One region of the Pseudonocardia oceanicola genome, then DNA from elsewhere that is predicted to be linked to it. Evidence: riboswitches for the same ligand, from Rfam matches in the RefSeq annotation. Region 1 holds a riboswitch; the other holds the start of a gene.
What was found. Region 1 has a riboswitch for cobalamin ahead of cobN (cobaltochelatase subunit CobN). Riboswitches for the same ligand answer to the same signal wherever they lie in the genome.

Region 1 (7,539 bases):
GTCTCGCCGGTGAGGAACACGCCGGGCGTGCGCTCGCCGCCCTCGTAGAGCGGGGCGTAGACGTAGGGCACGCGGCCGCTGACCCGCGGGGCGATCTCCTGCCGCACGGCCGAGATGTGCCAGCCCGACACCGCCTGCACCGCACCCGTCTCGACGAGCGCGCCCACCTCGGCCGCGACCTCGGCCGGGGCGCGACCGCCGTCGACCGGGCGGAGCCGGATCTCCCGGCCGAGCACGCCGCCGGCCGCGTTCAGCTCCGCCGCGGCCAGGGCGCCGCAGCACTCGCAGGCCGGGCCGAAGAGCCCCGCCGGGCCGCTGCGCGGCACCACGAAGGCGACCTCCACGACGTCGCCCAGGACGTCGCCCGGGCCGTCACCCACGCCACCGGGACCGCTCCCGCCCCTGCCGGCCGTGCGCATCGCGGACCTCCCCGGTCGCGTCCGCCGTCGGAGTCCTCTCCGTGCCCCGCCCGTGAGAGTCTTGACCAGAACCGCCTCCCCCGTCACCCCTCCCCGCAGGAGATGGACCCGCCGTGAGCACCGCACCACCGTCGGTCACCGGAACCGGCCTCCTCGACGCGCTCGCGGCCGCGGCGCACCGGGTGGAGCGGCGCATCGAGGCGGCACTCGGTCCGGACGGCCCGGGCCTGGACCGCTGGCGCGTGCTCGACCTGCTCGCGGCGGGCGACGGCCACCCGATGAGCGGGATCGCCGCGGCCGTGCGGGTCCCCGCCCCGACCCTGACCAAGATCATCGACCGGCTCATCGACCAGGGCCTGGTGTACCGGCGGGTCGACGAGACCGATCGCCGCCGGGTGCTGGTGCTGCTGGCCGACCGCGGCCGGGAGCTGCACGCGCGGCTGGCACCGGCCGTGCGGGAGGTCGAGACGGCGCTGCTGCAGGAGCTCGGGCCGGCCGCGGCCGACCTCCGGCAGCACCTCGGCCGGCTGGCGCGCTGACCCGACCACCCGGTGAGGGGCGACGGGTCCGGTACCCGGGGTCGGGGCGGTCGCGTCGAACACCGCCTCCGCCGCGAGCGCCGGCCCCACCGGGTCGGCCTCGGTCAGGGGGGCCGCGGCCGGTCGCGGTCAACAGGTCGCCGCAGAGCAGCGTCCCCGTGGTCTCCTCGACGAGCAGCCCCGACTCCCACCCGTGGGGCACGTGCGAGGTGTCGATCCAGCGCACCCGCCGCCCGCCGAGCTCGAGCGTCTCGCCGTCGGCGAGGGCACGGGGCGGACGGTCGGGGGGCCGAGTGTCCGACCGGCGTCCGCCGACGTCGAGACGTCGTTCCGGTACGGCCGGCAGTGCACGGCGCACGAGCGGCGCTCCCGCTCGTACCGGGTGAGCGGGCGCGCCGTTCGCTACTCGGCCTCGAGGTCGCCCTCGGTCTCCAGGTACGCCTGGCGCAGCGCGTCCAGCGTCGCCTGCTCGGGCGCCTCCCACAGCCCGCGCTCCACCGCCTCGAGCAGCCGCTCCGCCATGCCGTGCAGCGCCCAGGGGTTGGACTCGGACAGGAACTTCCGGTTGTCCGGGTCGAGGACGTAGGACTCGGTGAGCTTCTCGTACTGCCAGTCCGCCACGACGCCGGTGGTCGCGTCCCACCCGAACAGGTAGTCCACGGTCGCCGCCATCTCGAACGCACCCTTGTACCCGTGCCGGCGCATGGCCTCGATCCAACGCGGGTTCACCACGCGGGCCCGGAAGACCCGGGCCGTCTCCTCGTGCAGGGTCCGGGTCCGGACGGCGTCGGGCCGGGTCGAGTCGCCGACGTACGCCTCGGGGGCGGTGCCGGTCAGCGCGCGGACGGTGGCGACCATGCCGCCGTGGTACTGGTAGTAGTCGTCCGAGTCGGCGATGTCGTGCTCGCGGGTGTCGGTGTTCTTGGCCGCCACCGCGATCCGCCGGTAGGCCGTCTCCATGTCGTCCCGCGCCGGGGCGCCGTCGAGCCCGCGACCGTAGGCGTAGCCGCCCCAGGTCGTGTAGACCTCGGCCAGGTCGGCGTCGTCCCGCCAGTTCTTCGAGTCGACCAGCTGGAGCAGGCCCGCCCCGTAGGTACCTGGCTTCGAGCCGAAGATCCGCGTGGTGGCGCGGCGCCGGTCGCCGGTGCGCTGCTCGTCCTGCCGCACATGGGCCTTCACGAAGTTCTGCTCGGCGGGCTCGTCGAGGTCGCTCACCACCTGGACGGCGTCGTCGAGCAGGGCCAGGACGTGCGGGAACGCGTCCCGGAAGAACCCGGAGATCCGAACCGTGACGTCGATGCGCGGCCGGCCCAGCTCCTCGAGGTCGATCACCTCGAGCGTGGTGACCCGCCGCGACATCTCGTCCCACACGGGCCGGACGCCGAGCAGCGCGAAGACCTCCGCGACGTCGTCGCCGCTGGTCCGCATGGCGCTCGTGCCCCACACCGACAGGCCGACCGAGCGCGGGTACTCGCCCCCGTGGTCGCGGCGGTAGCGCTCGACGAGGGACTCCGCCATGGCCTGCCCGGTCTCCCACGCCAACCGGCTGGGGACCGCCTTGGGGTCGACCGAGTAGAAGTTGCGGCCGGTCGGCAGGACGTTGATCAGCCCGCGCAGCGGCGAGCCGGACGGGCCGGCGGGGACGAACCCGCCGTCCAGGGCGTGCAGCACCCGGTCGATCTCGTGCGCGGTCTCCGCCAGCCGCGGCACCACCTCGGTCGCCGCGAACCGCAGGATCTTCTCGACCGTCGCGTGATCCGCCCCCGTGTGAAGCCCAGAGCCGTGAAGCACAGAGCCGTGAAGCACAGAGCCGTGAAGCCCAGAGCCGTGAAGCCCAGAGCCCGACTCACCGGAGCCCACACCCCGACTCGCGGGATCGTGGGCCGAGGTTCCGCGAGTCGCGCTCTCGGCTTCGGTGAGTCGCGCTGGGAGATTCGCGGCGACGACGGCGGGGGCGGCGTCGGGGTCCCAGCCCGCGGCCTCCATGTCGGCGACGAGGGCGCGGGCGAGGGTCTCGACCCCGTCGACGGTCCCCCGGGCCTCGGTGCCGTCCTCGACCAGGCCGAGGGCCTCGCGCAGACCGGGGACGCTCTGCTCGCCGCCCCACATCTGCCGGGCGCGCAGCATCGCCAGCACCAGGTCGACCCGCGTGTCGCCCTCCGGGGCGGCGGCGAGCACGTGCAGCCCGTCCCGGATCTGGACGTCCTTGATCTCGCACAGCCAGCCGTCGACGTGCAACAGCATGTCGTCGAACTCGGCCTCGTGCGGGCGCTCCTCGAGGCCCAGGTCGTGGTCCATCCGCGCCGCGGTCATCAGCGTCCAGATCTGCTGACGGATCGCGGGCAGCTTGGCCGGGTCGAGCGCGGAGACGTTGGCGTGCTCGTCGAGCAGCTGCTCGAGCCGGGAGATGTCGCCGTAGGTCTCGGCACGGGCCATCGGCGGGATCAGGTGGTCGACGAGCGTGGCGTGCGCCCGGCGCTTGGCCTGCGTGCCCTCGCCCGGGTCGTTGACCAGGAACGGGTAGATCAGCGGCAGGTCGCCGAGCGCCGCGTCGGTCCCGCAGCTCGCGGACATGCCGAGGGTCTTGCCGGGCAGCCACTCGAGGTTGCCGTGCTTGCCGATGTGCACGACGGCGTCGGCGCCGAACCCGCCGTCGGCCGCAGGGGCGGCGAGCCACCGGTAGGCCGCGAGGTAGTGGTGCGAGGGCGGCAGGTCGGGGTCGTGGTAGATCGCGACCGGGTTCTCCCCGAAGCCGCGCGGGGGCTGCACCATGAGCGTGACGTTCCCGGAGCGCAGCGCCGCGACGACGATGTCCCCGTCCTGCACGTAGTGCTCGCCGGGCGCGGGCCCCCAGTGCTCCTCGACCCCGGCGCGGAAGTCCTCGGGCAGGGTGTCGAACCAGCGCCGGTACTGCCCGGCCGAGATCCGGACCGGGTTGCCGGCGAGCTTCTCCTCGGTGAGCCAGTCGGGGTCCTGCCCGCCGGCCTCGATGAGCGCGTGGATCAGGGCGTCGCCGTCCCCCGCCTCGACGCCGGGAAGGTCACCGACGTCGTAGCCCGCCTCGTGCATCGACTTCAGCAGCGCGACGGTGGACGCCGGCGTGTCCAGGCCGACGGCGTTGCCGATCCGTGCGTGCTTGGTCGGGTACGCCGAGAGCATGAGCACGATCTTCTTGTCCGCGTTGGGGATCCGCCGCAGGTTCGCGTGCCGCACCGCGATCCCGGCGACGCGGGCGGCGCGCTCGGGGTCCGGGACGTAGACCGACAGCCCGTCCGCGTCGACCTCCTTGAACGAGAACGGCACGGTGATCAGCCGGCCGTCGAACTCGGGCACGGCGACCTGGGTCGCGACGTCGAGCGGGGACAGCCCGTCGTCGTCGGAGTCCCAGGCGGCGCGGCTGGAGGTCAGGCAGAGCCCCTGCAGGATCGGGACGTCGAGGGCGGCCAGCTCGGCGACGTCCCACTCCTCGTCCTCGCCGCCGGCCTGGGCCGACGCGGGCTTGGTACCGCCCGCGGCGAGCACGGTGACGACCAGCGCGTCCGCGCGGGTCAGGGTCTCCAGCAGTGCGGCCGGCGCCTGCCGCAGCGAGGCGCAGTAGATCGGCAGCGGGGTCGCGCCCTTCGCCTCGATCGCCGTGCACAGCGCCTCGACGTAGGCGGTGTTCCCGGCGAGCTGCTGGGCGCGGTAGTAGAGCACCGCGACCGTGGGCCCCTGGGCGGGGACCGTGCTGTCGGTTCGGGAACGCTCCAGCACCCCCCATTCGGGCAGGGCGACCGGGGGCGCGAAACCCTCGCCGGTGAGCAGCACCGTGTCGGACAGGAAGGCGTGCAGCTGGCGCAGGTTCTCCGCCCCGCCCTGGGCGAAGTAGGTGTGCGCCTCGGCCGCGACACCCGCGGGCACCGTGGACAGCTCCATCATCTCGGCGTCGGGCGCCATCTCGCCGCCGAGCGCGACGAGCGGGGTGCCGGAAGCGCGCAGGAGGTCCAGGCCCTCCTCCCAGTACCGGTACCCGCCCAGCACCCGGACCACGACGACGGCGGCCTCGGCGACCATCGCCGGCAGCTCGTCGAGCAGCACGCGGTTGGGGTTGGCCAGGCGGAAGTCGGCGCCGGCGGCCCGGGCGGAGAGGAGGTCGGTGTCCGAGGTCGAGAGCAGCAGGATCGGGGCGGCGCTCATCGAAGGTCCTCTCCTACGGGATCCGCGTCCCGGGTCGGTGGGTCGTGCGTGGCGGGCGGGTCAGTGTCCTGGCTCCCGGATCCGCGCTCGCCCCGGCCTTCCAGGTCTCCCCGTGGCCGTCCGTGCGGGGTCTGCTCCCCGGTGACAGTGGCGGGACCGCGCCGGACTCGCACCGGTCTTCCTGGTCCCGCTCGCCGTATGCGGTTGTGTGGGCCCACTCTCCGCAACCGGATCACTCCGCGTCAAGCCGCCCGGTCCGTGTTTACAGTGCCACCCGTGCCCACCCCATCCCCGGCCGCCCGCACCCGGGCCGACGCCTGCCCCGGCGTGCTCGCCCCGCACGACGCGGCCGACGGGGCGTTGGCCCGCGTCCGCCTGCCGGGCGGGGTGGTCGCCGCCGCCCAGCTGCGGGTGCTCGCGGCGTGCGCCGAGGAGCTCGGCGACGGCGCGGTGCACCTCACCTCGCGAGGGAACCTGCAGCTCAGGGGCTTGGTCCGGGAGGACCCGCGGCTCGTCTCGCGGCTCGGCGCGGCGGGCCTGATCCCGGCCCCGTCGCACGAGCGCGTGCGCAACGTCCTGGCCTCGCCGCTGTCGGGGATCACCGGCGGGAGGGCGGACGTCCGGGGCCTGGCGCGCGCGCTCGACGAGGCCCTGTGCGCCCACCCCGCGCTCGCCGCGCTGCCCGGCCGGTTCCTGTTCGCCCTGGACGACGGGAGGGGTGACGTCGCGGCCGAGCAACCGGACCTGTGCTGGGTCGCGGAGGCGCCGGACCACGGTTCCCTGCAGGTCGCAGGGGTGCCGACGGCGCTCGCGTGCGCCCCGGGGGACGCGCCCGCCCTGCTCGTCGCCGCCGCTGAGGTGTTTCTCACCCTCCGCGAGGAGGGGCGGGCCGGCTGCGCCGGTGCCTGGCGCGCCGCCGAGGTCCCCGGCGCCCCTGCCCGGATCGCCGCCGCCCTGGCCGACGATCACGCCGGCGTCCCCGCGGGTCGGGAGCTCCGGCAGCGCAAGTCGGGAGCTCCCGCACCCGACCTTCCCGCGGGTCGGGAGCTCCGGCAGCGCGAGTCGGGAGCTCCGGTCGGCCCGATCCCCCGCGCGGACGGCGGCGTGGCCCTCGGCCTCGCCCCCGTGCTGGGCGAGCTGTCCGCCGCCCAGCTGCGCGGGCTGGCCGCCGCGGCGCCGGAGACGATCGTGACGCCCTGGCGCACGCTGGTCCTGCCCGATCCCGCGCCCGACGCCCACCAGCGCCTCCGCACCCACGGGTTCGTGCTCGCCGCCGACGCGCCGGCGCTCGCGCTCAGTGCCTGCGCCGGCCGGCCCGGCTGCGCGAAGTCGCACGCCGACGTACGGGCCGACGTCCGGGCCGTGCTGGCGCAGGCGGGCGGCGATCTCCCCCGCGTTCACGTCGTCGGGTGCGAGCGGCGGTGCGGGGCCCCGCACGAGCCGCACCTCGACGTCGTCGCCCTGGCCGACGGCTCCTACGCCGTGCACGACCGGACCGTCCCCGACCTCCGTACCGCCCTCACCCCGACCGGAGACACGACCGCATGACCAGCGACTACATCCGCGACGGCGCGGAGATCTACCGGCGCAGCTTCGCGACGATCCGGGCCGAGGCCGACCTGTCGGCCTTCCCGCCCGACGTCGCGTACGTCGTCGTGCGGATGATCCACGCGTGTGGGCAGGTCGACCTGACCTCCGACGTCGGCTTCTCCCCCGGCGTCGTGACGGCGGCCCGCAAGGCCCTGCAGGACGGCGCGCCGATCCTGTGCGACGCCATGATGGTCGCCTCCGGGATCACCCGGGCACGGCTGCCGAAGGACAACGAGGTCGTCTGCACGCTGCGCGACCCGCGGGTGCCGGACCTGGCCCGCGAGCTGGGCAACACCCGCTCGGCCGCCGCGCTGGAGCTGTGGCGCGACACGCTCGACGGCGCCGTCGTCGCCATCGGCAACGCGCCGACCGCGCTGTTCCACCTCCTCGACATGATCGACGCCGGGGCCCCCCGCCCGGCCGCGGTCCTCGGCATCCCCGTGGGCTTCATCGGTGCCGCGGAGTCCAAGGAGGCGCTCGCCGCCCGCACCGACCTCGAGTCCCTCGTGGTCCACGGCCGGCGCGGCGGCTCGGCCCTCACCGCCGCCGCGCTCAACGCCCTGGCCAACGAGCAGGAGATCTAGATGAGCGGGACCCTCTACGGCGTGGGCCTCGGCCCCGGCGACCCCGATCTCGTCACGATCAAGGCCGCCCGGCTCATCGGCTCCGCCGACGTGATCGCCTACCACTCCGCCCGGCACGGCCGCTCCATCGCACGCCGCATCGCCGAGCCGCACCTGCGCGGCGACCAGATCGAGGAGGCGCTGGTCTACCCGGTCACGACCGAGACCGTCGACCATCCCGGTGGCTACCAG
Region 2 (7,539 bases), on a different contig from region 1:
GGGCAAGCAGGTCGCGAAGATCGCCTCGGAGCTGGCCAAGCCGGACGGTCTGACGGTCGTCGCGCCGGCGGTCGAGCGGGAGGTGCTCGATCCGCTGCCGGTGCGCTCGCTGTGGGGCGTCGGACCGGTGGCCGAGGCGGCGCTGCGCACGATCGGGGTCGAGACGATCGGCGCCCTCGCGGCGATGGACGCCCGTGAGGTCGCCGGGGTGCTCGGCTCGACCGTCGGTGCCGAGCTGCACCGGCTCGCCCGCGGCATCGACGAGCGGCCGGTCGCCCCGCGCGGCGCGGCCAAGCAGATCTCCGCGGAGTCCACGTTCGAGCACGACCTCACCGCGATGGCCGACGTCCTGCGCGAGGTCGGGCGGATGACGGCGGCGGCCCACCGCCGGCTCGTCGTCGACGGCCGGGCGGCGCGGACCGTCACGGTCAAGGCGCGCAACGCGGACTTCCAGACCCACACCCGCTCCGAGACCACCGCGTTCGCCTCCACCGACCTCGCCACCCTGACGGCGGTCGCACAGCGGCTCGCCCGCACCGCCGTGCCCGAGGGTGGGGTGCGGCTGGTCGGGGTGTCGCTGTCGGGTCTGTCGGACAGCCCGCCGCCGGCCCTGTTCGAGGCCGTCCCCTCGGAGTCGGGCTGGACCACCGCGCCACCGACACAGCCCGTGGAGACCGTCGAGGCGGACACGGTGCTCACCGTGGAGACGTCCGAGGGGACCCATCCGGAACCGGGCACCGAGTTCGGGCCGCGGCCCGGCGGGCGGCACGGGTCCCGCGACCCGGCGAGCCCGTGGCGGGCGGGCGACGACGTCGCGCACGCCGTGCACGGGCACGGCTGGGTGCAGGGGGCGGGGCACGGCCGCGTCACGGTCCGGTTCGAGACGCGCGCGACCGGGCCCGGCCCCGCCCGCACCTTCGCCGCCGACGACCCGGCCCTCTCCTTCGCCGATCCGGTCGAGAGCTGGCGGCTGCCCTCACCGGCGCACTGACGGACGGGCGAGCCCGCCGAAGGGGCGCATCATGGTTCCACAACGCGCACCCAGCCGCCGAGAAGACGCATTATGGTTCCATAACGCGCTCACAGCCGCAGAAGACGCGCGTTATGGTTCCACAACGCATTTCCTCACGCGTCCTTGTCCGCCACCCCCGCGGCGTCGAAGGTGGCGACCTCGGCGAGCGCCCGCGCCGCCCCCTGCACCACCGGGAGGGCGAGCAGCGCTCCCGTCCCCTCCCCCAGCCGCATACCGAGGTCGAGCAGCGGATCCAGGCCGAGGTGCGCCGTCGCGATCCGGTGCCCGGGCTCCGCCGAGCGGTGCCCGGCCACGCACGCGGACACGGCGTCGGGCGCCAGGACCGCGGCGACGAGGGCGGCCGCACCGGCGTTGACGCCGTCGAGCAGCACCGGGACGCGCAGCGCGGCGGCGCCGAGGACGAACCCGGCGATCCCGGCGTGCTCGAGCCCGCCGAACGCGGCGAGGAGGTCGAGCCCGTCGGCGGGGTCAGGAGCGTGCCGGGCCAGCGCCTGCCGGACGACCTCCGTCTTGCGCAGGAGCGTCGCGTCGTCGATCCCGGTGCCGCGCCCGGTCGCCTCGGCCGGGTCCGCGCCGGTGACCGCGCAGATGAGCGCGGCCGCGGCGGTGGTGTTCGCGATACCCATGTCACCGGTGACCAGGCACCGGTTGCCGGCGGCGACCAGGTCCCGCGCCACCTCGATGCCGGTCTCGACCGCCCGGCGGGCCTGGTCGCGGGTCAACGCCGGACCGGCCGTCATGTCCGCGGTGCCGTCGGCGACCCGGCGCGGGAGCAGCCCGGGCACGGGATCGAGCGGGGCCGCGACGCCGACGTCCACCACCTGCACCTCGGCCCCGAGCTGGCGGGCGAAGGCGTTGACCACCGCGCAGCCGGCCAGGAAGTTCCCGACCATCTGCGCGGTGACCTCCTGCGGCCACGGGGTCACGCCCCGGGCGTGGACGCCGTGGTCCCCGGCGAACACCGCGACGGCCGCGGGCTCGGGCACCGGCGGCGGGCACTGCCCGGCGATCCCGGCCAGCCGCACCGCGAGGTCCTCGACCCGGCCGAGCGAGCCGCGCGGCTTGGTCATCCGGTCCAGCCGGTCCCGGGCCTCCGCCTCGGCGGCGGCGTCGACGGGCCGGATCGCGGCCGCGGTCTCGTCGAGCAGGGTCATCGCCACCTCCCCGGGCAGCGCCCGGTCTCCGTACCGCTCCTGGTGCACCGCCCACCGCAGCGGGCGCCGGCGGGCCCAGCCCGCGCGGGCCAGCTCCGGCTCCGGTGCGAACTCCCGCACGTGTCCCACGCACAGGTACGCCACCACCTCGACGTGCGCGGGCAACCCGAGCAGGCCGGCGAGGGCACGCAGGCCGGCGTCGTCGAAGAAGCTGACCCAGCCGACGCCGAGGCCCTCGGCCCGCGCGGCCAGCCACAGGTTCTGCACGGCCGAGGCCGTGGAGTGCGCCGCCATCTCGGGGCGCCCGTACCGGCCGAGCACGTGCCGGCCGCCGCGGGTGGGATCCGAGGTGACGACGACGTTGACCGGGGTGTCGAGCACCGCCTCCACCTTGAGCGCACCGAACCCCGCCGCCCGGGCCCGCGGCAGGGACGCGGCGAACGCGGCCCGCTGCGCCGCGACCAGACCGGCCACGCGCTCGCGGGTCGCCCGGTCCCGCACCACGACGAAGTCCCAGGGCTGCGAGAACCCGACGCTCGGTGCGGCGTGGGCGGCCTCGAGCACGCGCCGGAGCGCCGCGTCCGTGACCGGCTCGTCGGGCAGGAACCCGGTCCGGACGTCTCGGCGGCCGTGCACCACCTCGTAGAAGTCCCCGGCCCCGCCGATCATCCCGGCGTCGGGCCCCACCCCGGCATCGCGCCCCACCCCGGTATCGGGCCCTACCCCGGCATCGCGCCCTACCACGGCATCGGGCCCTACCACGGCATCGGGCCCTACCACGGCATCGGGCTCAGCCGCGGCGGGACGAGCGAGACCCCGGGCCGGGCCTCGGCGTGGATCCCGGCGACCCGCAGGCCGTCGAGCAGCGCCCGGCAGCCCGGGTTCGTCGCGGGGTCCCCGGGCACGGCGAGCACGACCCTCGCGGCCCCGAGACCGACGAGGTCCGCGACGGCGGCGGCCGCCCCGGCCAGGTCGGGCAGGCGTTCGACGCGCCAGGCCTCGGCGTAGAACAGGACCGTCGACTCGACCTCCGGCGTGGCGAGGACGGCGTCGGCGGCGGCGATCAGATCCGCGCCCTCGGCGGTCTCGGGGTCACCCCCACCGGTACCGAGCACCGTCACGGTGGGGGTGCGCGCAGCGCTGGCGCGACCATCGCCGGTCATCCTGGCCTCCTCGAGGGTCCGCGCCCTCATCGTCGAAACCTGCGACGGCGGCGAGTGTCCTGGCTCCCGGATCGTCGCGCGCCTCCCGGCCTTCCCACCCCGTGGGGCGGTGACCGTCGGATGGGGACGCGCTTCCCCGGTCACAGTGGCGGGACCGCGCCGGATTCACACCGGCTTCCTCCACTGCCGTCGACCACGACGACATCACGCGGCGGCCGCAGAATCAAGCCGCCCGCCGTCACACCTGCGCGACCGGCGGGGGCGGCGTGCCCCACGCCGCAGAGCGGCGTCGCGGTCGACCGGCCGCGCAGGCACCGCCCTGACGACCTACCGCCGGCCGCCGGTGACGGGCCGGCCGCCCGACCGGGCCGGAGCGCCCGGGTCCGCGGTGTCGTCGGCGAGAACGAAGTAGTTCTCCTCCTCCTGCAGGAAGTGCAGCCGCAGCAGCGCGTGCAGGCCGTAGAGCGAGGCGAGCAGATCATCGAGCTGGTCGGCACCCACCTCGCCGTTCGCCTCGGCCAGGGAGAGGTGGGTGCCGATCCGGGTGGCCAACCGGTCGATCTCCGCGTGCGTGCGGCTCATGGTCGCGGTGGCCTCCGCGCTGCCCAGGGGGCGGGCCAGCGCCGGGTAGAGCCGGGCCTCCTCGCCGTGCTCGTGCGGCAGCAGGCGGTCGGTCAGGAAGTGGTGCACCTGCCGCAGCGCCTCCAGCGCCGTGCCGTCCCTGCTCACGGCCAGCCGGTCGGCGGCGTCGCGCAGCTGGGCGAGCGCGTCGCGCAGCTCGTCGTGCTCGGCGGCGAAGTGGCGCAGGATCCGCTCGGTGTCCGCGGGCAGCGCGCGGCCCGACCGGGGGGCACGCAGGGCACGCAGGGCGTTGAGGATCACCGCGACGTCGATGCCCTCCTGCAGCAGCGCCCCCGCGGCGGGGGTGAGCAGGCCGAGTGCGGCGACCGCCATCGCCAGCAGCGACAGGCCCATCCCGACCACGGCGCTCTGCACGGCGACGCGTCGGGACCGGCGGGCGATCTCCATCGCGTCGGCCAACCGGTCGAGCCGGTCGGTGGTCAGCACGATGTCCGCGGCCTCGGAGGAGGCGCTGGCGCCGCGCGCCCCCATCGCGACCCCGACGGTGGCGGCGGCCAGCGCGGGCGCGTCGTTGACCCCGTCGCCCACCATCACCGTCACCGCCTGCTGCTGCTCGGCACGCACCGACGCCACCTTGTCCGCCGGCGACTGCTCGGCCAGCACCTCGTCGAGCCCGAGGACCGAGCCGATCTCGTGCGCCGGTTCGGGACGGTCGCCGGTGAGCATGATCAACCGGGTCAGGCCCGCGGCGCGGAGCCGACGCAGGGTGCGGGGGGCGTGCCGACGCAACGGGTCGCGCAGCAGGATCGCGCCGACCATCTCGTCGTCCACGCTCACCCAGGCGATCGCCGCACCGTCCAGGGCGGCCCGGTTGACCGCCGTGCGTGCCCAGGCCGCGGTGGAGGTGCGAGCAGGCCTGCCGACCTCGACGACGTGTCCGTCCACGGCTGCGCTCACCCCACGCCCGGGTCGCTCCACCACGTCGGCGGGCAGGGCCAGCGGCAGGCCCCGGGCCCGCGCCTCGGCCACGACCGCCTCGGCCAGCACGTGCGGGGACAGCTGGTCGGCCGAGGCGGCCAGGCGCAGCACGTCGCCGGGGCCGCGGTCGGGCGCGGCGAGGATGTCGACGACCGCGGGTCGGCCGGCGGTGAGGGTGCCGGTCTTGTCCATCACCAGGGTGGTCGCGTTCCCCAGGTTCTCGAGTGCCCCACCGCTGCGGATCACCACCCCGAGCCGCGAGGCGCGGGAGAGCCCCGAGACGATCGCCACGGGCGCGGCCAGCAGCAGCGGGCACGGGGTCGCCACCACGAGGACCGCGACGGCCCGCACGGCGGAGCCGCTCGCCAGCCACGCCGCCCCGGCCAGCAGCAGCGCCACCGGCAGGAACCAGGCCGCGTACCGGTCGGCCAACCGGACCACCGGCGCGTTCTCCGCCCCGGCCTGTCGGGCCAGGCGCACGATGCCGGCGTAGGTGCTCGCCTCGGCGGTCGCGCCGGCACGGACCTCGACGGCACTACCGGCGTTGACGACACCACTGCGCACCGGGTCGCCGGTCTGCCGCTCCACCTGCAGCGGCTCGCCGGTCAGCACGGACTCGTCCAGCACCGCGACGTCGCCCTCGACCCGCCCGTCGACCGGGACGACCTCGCCGGGGCCGACGACCAGCAGATCGCCGACCGCGACCTCCTCGGCCGGGACCACCTCCACCCGGTCCCCGACGCGGCGCCGGGCCGAGCGCGGGGCGTGCTCCAGCAACGCCGTCAGGTCACGCGCCGCACGCCGCTGGGCGGCGGCGTCCAGCGCGCGGCCCGTGGCCAGCATGACCGCGATCAGCGCCCCGGCCAGGTACTCGCCCACCAGCAGCGTGCCGACCAGCGACAGCACCGCGATCAGGTCGACACCGGCCCGCCTCCGGCGCAGCGCGGCGACCACCCACACGACCGCCGGAACGAGCGCGGTCAGCGTGCCGACCACCCAGGACCCGGCCGCGACCGTGCGCTCGCCGATCAGCCAGGCGATCACCCCGGCGAGCAGGGCGGCGAGGGTGACCGCCAGCAGGGCCGGCTCGATCACCGCGCCGACGCGGTCCCACCACGCCGGGCGGGGCCGGGAGTCGGGTTCCAGGGCCTGCACCGGGACCTCCCGGGTGATCGTCGATCGGGCTCGCCGGGCACCGTCCCGGGCGGATGCACGAAGTCGACCGGAGCCACGGCCCTTCCCGACAGGGCCGCAATGCCCGACCGCGGGGACACAGGACCCGCCGGGCCCGTCCCCGCCGGCCCGGTCACCCCTCGGGTCGGCGCGCGCACCGGATGCGGTAGTGTTCTCCACACCGGAGCGAACAGCCCGGCGAGCCCCGGGCCTGGGTGCTCATGCGGACGTAGCGCAGCTGGTAGCGCATCACCTTGCCAAGGTGAGGGTCGCGGGTTCGAGTCCCGTCGTCCGCTCCACGATCTCCCCTCAGCGATGCTCAGCCGTACCGGCCGGCTGCTCCGTCCGTTCCCACCGCCCCGGCCCCACCGGCCGCAGCTCGACGAGCGTGCCGTTGGGCGGGACCTCCCGCGGCGCCTCCTCCGGCCCGAGACCGCACGCGGCGGCGACGAGGGCCCGCAGCGTCTCGCCGTGGGTGACCAGGACGACCTCTCCGGCCACGGGCAGCCCGGCGAGCACCCGCGCCGCACGGGCGTGCAGCTCCCGGCCCGTCTCGCCGCCCGGTGGCGCCCAGTCCGGCTCCGCCCCGGCCAGCGCGGCCGCGCACGCCGCGGCGGGGCGGCCCTCCCACTCGCCGTGCGACTGTTCGCGCAGGCCGGAACGCTCCTGCACCCGCAGACCGCGAACCCGTCCGAGCACCGCGGCCGTCTCGGCCGCCCGGCGCTGCGGGCTCGTGAGGACCAGCGCGCCGGTGCCGACCCGCAGCGCCTCCGCAACGGCCCGCGCCTGCGCCCGGCCCCGCGCCGTCAGCCCGACGTGCGTGGTACGGCCCTGCAGCAGCCCGGCGGCGTTCCAGGTGCTCTCGCCGTGCCGGACCAGGTGCAGCACCGGCGCTGTGCTCATCGTTGGGCCGTGAGCCCCGCGACCGGCCCGATCACGACGATCGCCGGCGGGCTGATCTCCTGCTCCTGGACCTGCACGGCGACCGTGCCGAGGGTGGCGCGCAGCGTGCGCTGGATCCGGGTGGTGCCGTCCTGGATCACCCCCACCGGGGTGTCCGCGGACCGGCCGTACTCGATGAGCGCGGCGGCGAACTGCGCGATCCGCTCCACCGCCATCATCAGCACGATCGTGCCGCGCATCCGGCCGAGGGCCTCCCAGTCGACGAGGCTGCGCGGGTCGTCCGGCGCGACGTGCCCGGACACCACGACGATCTCGTGCGCCACGCCGCGGTGGCTGACCGGGATCCCCGCGACGGCCGGCGCGGCGAAGGCGCTGGTGATCCCGGGGACGACCGTGACCGGCACGCCGGCCTCGGCACAGGCCTGGACCTCCTCGAACCCGCGCCCGTAGACGAACGGGTCCCCGCCCTTGAGCCGCACCACGAACTTGCCGGCCTTCGCGTGCTCGATCAGCAGCTCGTTGATCCGCTGCTGCGCCATCGCCCGGCCGTACG

Region 2: another riboswitch for cobalamin. It lies ahead of ACL02T_RS02065 (SAM-dependent methyltransferase); the one in region 1 lies ahead of cobN (cobaltochelatase subunit CobN).

The regions. Positions count from the first base shown of each region.
Region 1 covers NZ_JBJZON010000014.1:65,022-72,560, reverse strand. The annotation lists gene ACL02T_RS20020 (substrate-binding domain-containing protein) at 1-380, opposite strand, end outside; gene ACL02T_RS20015 (MarR family winged helix-turn-helix transcriptional regulator) at 533-958, shown strand; gene cobN (cobaltochelatase subunit CobN) at 1,361-5,134, opposite strand; cobalamin riboswitch at 5,176-5,367, opposite strand; gene ACL02T_RS20005 (ferredoxin-like domain-containing protein) at 5,411-6,682, shown strand; gene ACL02T_RS20000 (precorrin-8X methylmutase) at 6,679-7,308, shown strand; gene ACL02T_RS19995 (precorrin-2 C(20)-methyltransferase) at 7,309-7,539, shown strand, end outside.
Region 2 covers NZ_JBJZON010000001.1:441,986-449,524, reverse strand. The annotation lists gene ACL02T_RS02075 (DNA polymerase IV) at 1-991, shown strand, start outside; gene cobT (nicotinate-nucleotide--dimethylbenzimidazole phosphoribosyltransferase) at 1,126-2,892, opposite strand; gene ACL02T_RS02065 (SAM-dependent methyltransferase) at 2,961-3,350, opposite strand; cobalamin riboswitch at 3,383-3,576, opposite strand; gene ACL02T_RS02060 (heavy metal translocating P-type ATPase) at 3,678-6,056, opposite strand; tRNA gene ACL02T_RS02055 (tRNA-Gly) at 6,307-6,382, shown strand; gene ACL02T_RS02050 (histidine phosphatase family protein) at 6,393-6,986, opposite strand; gene cobA (uroporphyrinogen-III C-methyltransferase) at 6,983-7,539, opposite strand, start outside.